2 regions of the Leclercia sp. LSNIH3 genome follow, and region 1 is predicted to be linked to the other one. Evidence: predicted binding sites of a transcription regulator. Region 1 holds the regulator's gene; the other holds the start of a gene.
The links. Region 1 encodes CRP, which controls carbon source genes, mostly activating them, when cyclic AMP is high. Its sites were predicted from a motif close to ATGTGANNNNNNTCACAT; they were not measured.
Positions count from the first base shown of each region.

Region 2: a site for CRP is predicted at 1,393-1,410, ahead of epd (erythrose-4-phosphate dehydrogenase). Genes of this name have one in related genera too.

Region 1 covers NZ_CP026387.1:2,846,910-2,850,329, reverse strand. Annotated here, with positions in the region: gene C3F35_RS13730 (phosphoribulokinase) at 1-539, shown strand, start outside; gene C3F35_RS13725 (OsmC family protein) at 630-1,034, opposite strand; gene crp (cAMP-activated global transcriptional regulator CRP) at 1,344-1,976, shown strand; gene C3F35_RS13715 (YccS/YhfK family putative transporter) at 2,034-3,420, shown strand, end outside.
Region 2 covers NZ_CP026387.1:3,247,973-3,251,392, forward strand. Annotated here, with positions in the region: gene tkt (transketolase) at 1-1,215, shown strand, start outside; gene epd (erythrose-4-phosphate dehydrogenase) at 1,605-2,624, shown strand; gene pgk (phosphoglycerate kinase) at 2,674-3,420, shown strand, end outside.

The sequences.
Region 1 (3,420 bases):
CAGGCACCTTTACCCCCTGGCAGCCGCTGCCGGAACCGACCGACGTCCTCTTTTACGAAGGCCTGCATGGCGGGGTAGTCACGCCGGATCACGACGTGGCGCGCCATGTTGATCTGCTGGTGGGGGTCGTGCCTATTGTCAACCTGGAGTGGATCCAGAAGCTGACGCGGGATACCAGCGAACGCGGCCATTCCCGCGAGGCGGTGATGGACTCCGTGGTGCGCTCCATGGAGGATTACATTAACTTCCTGACGCCACAGTTTTCCCGCACCCACATTAACTTCCAGCGCGTCCCGACCGTGGACACCTCGAACCCCTTTGCCGCTAAAGGCATCCCTTCGCTGGACGAGAGCTTCGTGGTGATCCATTTCCGCAATCTGGACAATATCGATTACCCCTGGCTACTGGCGATGCTACAGGGCTCGTTTATCTCGCACATCAATACGCTGGTGGTCCCGGGCGGGAAGATGGGGCTGGCGATGGAGTTAATCATGATGCCGCTGGTGCAGCGGTTGATGGAAGGGAAGAAGATCGACTGAGGCTGTGTCGCCCGGTGGCGCTACGCTAACGGGCCTACAGAAACCTACTGGCCGGGCAAACGACGTGCCGCCCGGCGTTTTATCCGGGGCTTACGCCTCGATCACTTCATACGAGTGGGTAATGTTGACCGCTTTCTCCAGCATCAGCGCTACGGAACAGTACTTCTCCGCAGAGAGATCCACCGCGCGGGATATCGCAGCGTCTTTCAGTTGTTTGCCGGTGACCACGAAATGAAGATTGATATGGGTGAACAGGCGCGGCGCCTCTTCACGACGCTCTGAGGTCAGCTTAACTTCACAGTCGGTCACATCGTGACGTCCTTTTTGCAGGATCGACACCACGTCGATCGCGCTGCATCCGCCTGCCGCCATCAGGACAACTTCCATCGGGCTTGGCGCTTTGTCGCCGGAGTTGCCATCCATTAAAATCTGGTGCCCGGAAGCCGACTCACCAAGGAACGTTAACCCTTCGACCCATTTCACACGTGCTTGCATTTTAATTAACTCCAGGATTGCATTTTTCCTGACAGATTACGCGTCAGTAACAATTCTGACAACGGAAGTCGACCTGCATCAAGCTGAAGCGAGACACCAGGAGACAGGCGGCGAAAGCTATGCTAAAACAGTCGAGATGCTACAGTAATACATTGACGTTGCACATGTATGCAGAGGACATCACACATTACAGGCTGCTAATTATTGTGCAGGCCAGACCCCAGGCAAGGGGAAGAATTCGATTGCAACCCCAGAGTACAGGTACATAGCCAGACTCTGGAGCCAGCTTATAACAGAGGATAACAGCGCATGGTGCTTGGCAAACCGCAAACAGACCCGACTCTCGAATGGTTCTTGTCTCATTGCCATATTCATAAGTACCCATCGAAGAGCACGCTGATTCACCAGGGTGAAAAAGCGGAAACGTTGTATTACATCGTCAAAGGCTCGGTGGCAGTGCTGATCAAAGATGAAGAAGGCAAAGAGATGATCCTCTCTTACCTGAATCAGGGAGATTTCATCGGCGAACTGGGCCTGTTTGAAGAAGGACAGGAGCGTAGCGCCTGGGTCCGTGCAAAAACCGCGTGTGAAGTGGCTGAGATCTCCTATAAAAAGTTCCGCCAGCTCATTCAGGTTAACCCGGATATCCTGATGCGCCTCTCTTCGCAGATGGCTCGCCGTCTGCAGGTCACGTCCGAGAAAGTGGGTAACCTCGCCTTCCTCGACGTAACAGGCCGCATTGCTCAGACCCTGCTGAACCTGGCGAAACAGCCAGACGCCATGACCCACCCGGACGGTATGCAAATTAAAATTACCCGTCAGGAGATTGGTCAGATCGTCGGATGTTCTCGTGAGACAGTAGGCCGTATTCTGAAAATGCTGGAAGATCAAAACCTGATTTCTGCCCACGGTAAAACCATCGTGGTTTACGGAACACGTTAATTCCGCTAAAACGGCGTGACATCGCATGATGACACGCCGTTTTTGTCTCTATCACCCATGTGGCGCAGGCTCATTTATCACCCGGAAGTTAACTACGCACTGCGGCAAACGCTGGTGTTGTGTCTTCCTGTGGCTGTAGGTTTGATCCTCGGCGATCTGCAACACGGCCTGCTCTTCTCCCTCGTTCCTGCCTGCTGCAACATTGCTGGCCTGGACACACCGCATAAACGCTTTTTTAAACGCCTGACTATTGGCGGCTGCCTGTTTGCCGGCTGTAGCCTGGCCGTACAGCTGTTGCTGGCGCGCGATATTCCGCTGCCCCTCATTCTGACCGTGCTGGCGATGACGTTAGGGGTCACGGCAGAGATCAGTGCCCTGCATGCCCGACTGCTGCCCGCCTCGCTGATTGCGGCCATCTTTACCCTGAGCCTGGCGGGGAACATGCCGGTCTGGGAGCCGCTACTGCTCTATACGCTGGGCACCCTCTGGTACGGGCTGTTTAACTGGTTCTGGTTCTGGATGTGGCGCGAACAACCGCTGCGGGAATCCTTGAGCGTGCTCTATCAGCAGCTGGCCGATTATTGCGAAGCAAAATACACCCTGCTGACGCAGCATACCGACCCTGAAAAATCGTTGCCGCCGCTGCTGGCTCGCCAGCAGAAGGTGGTCGATCTGATCAGCCTCTGTTATCAGCAGCTGCATATGCTGGCGGCCAACAGAAATCACGAATACAAACGCCTGCTGCGCACCTTCCAGGTGGGGCTGGATCTGCAGGAGCATATCTCGGTCAGCCTGCATCACCCGAAGGAGGTGCAGAAGCTGGTGGAGCGCAGCCACGCCGAAGCGGTGATACGCTGGAACGCGCAGACCGTTGCGGCACGCCTGCGGGTGTTGGCTGACGATATTCTCTATCATCGTTATCCCACCCGGTTTACCATGGACAAGCAGCTTGGCGCGCTGGAGAAAATCGCCCGTCAGCACCCGGATAACCCGGTGGGCCAGTTCTGCGCCTGGCACTTCAGCCGTATTGCCCGCGTTCTGCGCACGCAACGCCCGCTCTATCCGCGCGATCTGATGGCCGACAAACAGAAACGCCTGCCATTGTTCCCCGCCCTCAAAAGCTATCTGTCGCTGAAGTCTGCCGCCCTGCGTAATGCGGCGCGCATCAGCGTGATGCTGAGTATCGCCAGCCTGATGGGCATGGCGCTGCACCTGCCGAAACCTTACTGGATCCTAATGACCGTGCTGCTGGTGACGCAAAACGGCTACAGCGCGACGCGGGTACGTATTCTTCACCGGGCGGCCGGCACCATGGTGGGGCTGATCATCGCGGGCGTGACCCTGCACTTACACGTCCCGGAAGGTTATACCCTTGCCGGAATGCTGATAGTGACCCTGGTGAGCTACCTGATCATTCGCAAGAGCTACGGCTGGGCGACGGTGG
Region 2 (3,420 bases), 400 kb from region 1:
TCCCATGGCGCACCACTGGGTGACGCAGAGATCGTCCTGACCCGCGAACAGCTGGGCTGGAAACACGCCGCGTTTGAGATCCCGTCTGAGATCTACGCGCAGTGGGATGCCAAAGAAGCGGGCCAGGCGAAAGAAGCTGCATGGAACGAGAAATTTGCTGCCTACGCTAAAGCCTTCCCACAGGAAGCGGCTGAATACACCCGTCGTATGAAAGGTGAAATGCCAGCAGACTTCGACGCGAAAGCGAACGAATTCATCGCTAAACTGCAGGCGAACCCGTCCAAAATCGCCAGCCGTAAAGCATCCCAGAATGCCATCGAAGCCTTCGGCCCATGGCTGCCAGAATTACTCGGCGGTTCTGCTGACCTGGCACCAAGCAACCTGACCATCTGGTCCGGTTCCAAAGCGATCAACGAAGATGCTGCCGGTAACTACATCCATTACGGTGTACGTGAATTCGGTATGACCGCAATTGCTAACGGTATCTCCCTGCACGGTGGTTTCCTGCCTTACACCTCCACCTTCCTGATGTTTGTGGAATATGCCCGTAACGCGGTGCGTATGGCTGCGCTGATGAAACAGCGTCAGGTGATGGTGTACACCCACGACTCCATCGGTCTGGGCGAAGATGGCCCGACTCACCAGCCGGTAGAGCAGGTTGCTTCCCTGCGTGTGACCCCGAACATGTCCACATGGCGTCCATGTGACCAGGTTGAATCTGCGGTAGCGTGGAAATATGGCGTTGAGCGTCAGGACGGCCCGACCGCACTGATCCTCTCCCGTCAGAACCTGGCTCAGCAGGATCGTACCGAAGAGCAGCTGGCGAACATCGCCCGCGGTGGTTACGTGCTGAAAGACTGCGACGGTCAGCCTGAGCTGATTTTCATCGCGACCGGTTCTGAAGTTGAACTGGCGGTTGCGGCCTGGGATCAGCTGGCAGGCGAAGGCGTTAAAGCGCGCGTGGTTTCCATGCCGTCTACCGACGCCTTCGACAAGCAGGATGCGGCATACCGTGAGTCCGTGCTGCCGAAAGCTGTTTCTGCCCGTGTTGCTGTTGAAGCGGGTATCGCTGACTACTGGTTCAAATACGTGGGCCTGAACGGCGCTATCGTCGGCATGACCACCTTCGGTGAGTCTGCGCCGGCTGAGCAGCTGTTCGAAGAGTTCGGCTTCACCGTTGAGAACGTGGTCGCGAAAGCGAAAGAACTGTTGTAATCGTGGTTGATGCGGTGCGGGCAGATGCCTTCACCGCAGCACTCTCCCTGTAAGAGAGGGCGCAAACCCTAAAAACGGTAACCCTTTGGTTACCGTTTTGCTTTTACCTGCCCACCCGGCTTTTTGTGCATCTTATTCCTCATAAATGTAATACGCCTGTAAGTTATTCCATTCAAAATGTGATATGCGTCATATAGCTGGCTTATTGCTCTGGACGGACATTCCCTTTATTCCATGTTTCGCTTATTCTAGCTGAAGCGTTTCAGTCGATTAAACGTTCGACAAATGACCAATCAGTTGGAGTTTGTGACAGGCGAGGATTCCCCTCAGAGCGTTGCTGGATTACTCTGTCAGCCACCTCGAATCAGGGAAAGCTTTGCAGGAGACTTATGACCGTACGCGTAGCGATTAATGGTTTCGGTCGCATCGGACGCAACGTGGTTCGTGCTTTATATGAATCCGGGCGTCGGGCGGAAATGACCGTGGTGGCCATCAATGAACTGGCGGATGCCGCAGGCATGGCGCATTTATTGAAATATGACACCAGCCATGGGCGCTTTGCCTGGGACGTTCGTCAGGAGAGAGAGCAGCTGTTCGTCGGTGATGACGTGATTCGTGTCCTGCACGAGCAGACGATCGACGCCTTACCCTGGCGTGAGCTGGGCGTAGATGTGGTGCTCGACTGTACCGGCGTTTACGGTAATCGCGCGCATGGCGAAGCCCATCTGGCGGCTGGCGCTAAGAAAGTGCTCTTCTCACATCCGGGCAGTAACGATCTCGATGCCACGGTGGTTTACGGCGTGAACCATCATGAGCTGCAAGCGGAACACCGCATCGTCTCCAATGCTTCCTGCACCACCAACTGTATTATTCCGGTCATCAAACTGCTGGACGATGCCTACGGCATTGAATCGGGCACCGTGACCACGATTCATTCCGCTATGCACGATCAGCAGGTCATTGACGCATACCACCCGGACCTGCGACGCACTCGCGCGGCGAGTCAGTCGATTATCCCGGTGGATACCAAACTGGCGGCCGGAATTACCCGAATTTTTCCCCAGTTTGAAGACCGTTTTGAAGCCATCGCCGTACGTGTTCCAACGATCAACGTGACGGCGATTGACCTCAGCGTGACCGTGAAAAAACCGGTAAAAGCCTGTGAGGTCAACCTGTTGCTGCAAAAAGCGGCACAGCAAGCATTTCATGGTATAGTTGACTATACGGAATTACCGTTGGTCTCAGTAGATTTTAACCACGATCCGCATAGCGCCATCGTCGATGGCACCCAAACGCGCGTAAGTGGGGCACATCTGATCAAAACGCTGGTCTGGTGTGATAACGAATGGGGCTTTGCTAACAGGATGCTCGACACCACGTTAGCCATGGCCGCACAAGGTTTCAGGTAAGACGCCTGTTGCGTCTGCAAAACTTTAAGAATCAACGAGAGGATTCACCATGTCTGTAATTAAGATGACCGATCTGGATCTGGCAGGTAAACGCGTTTTCATCCGTGCGGATCTGAACGTACCGGTTAAAGATGGAAAAGTAACCAGCGACGCGCGTATCCGTGCCTCTCTGCCAACCATCGAACTGGCACTGAAGCAGGGCGCAAAAGTGATGGTAACCTCCCACCTGGGTCGTCCGACCGAAGGCGAGTACAACGAAGAGTTCTCTCTGCTGCCGGTTGTTAATTACCTGAAAGACAAACTGTCCAGCCCGGTACGTCTGGTTAAAGACTACCTGGATGGCGTGGAAGTGGCTGAAGGTGAGCTGGTTGTTCTGGAAAACGTTCGCTTCAACAAAGGCGAAAAGAAAGACGACGAAACTCTGTCCAAAAAATATGCGGCACTGTGCGATGTGTTCGTAATGGATGCTTTCGGTACTGCTCACCGTGCGCAGGCTTCTACCCACGGTATCGGTAAATTCGCCGACGTCGCTTGTGCAGGTCCACTGCTGGCTGACGAACTGGAAGCTCTGGGCAAAGCCCTGAAAGAACCTGCTCGTCCAATGGTTGCTATCGTTGGCGGTTCTAAAGTTTCTACCAAACTGACCGTTCTGGATTCCCTGTCCAAAATTGCTGACCAGCTGATCGTGGGTGGCGGTATCGCTAACACCTTCGTGGCTGCTCAAGGCCATAACGTTGGTAAATCCCTGTACGAAGCAGACCTGGTTGACGAAGCCAAACGCCTGCTGACCACTTGT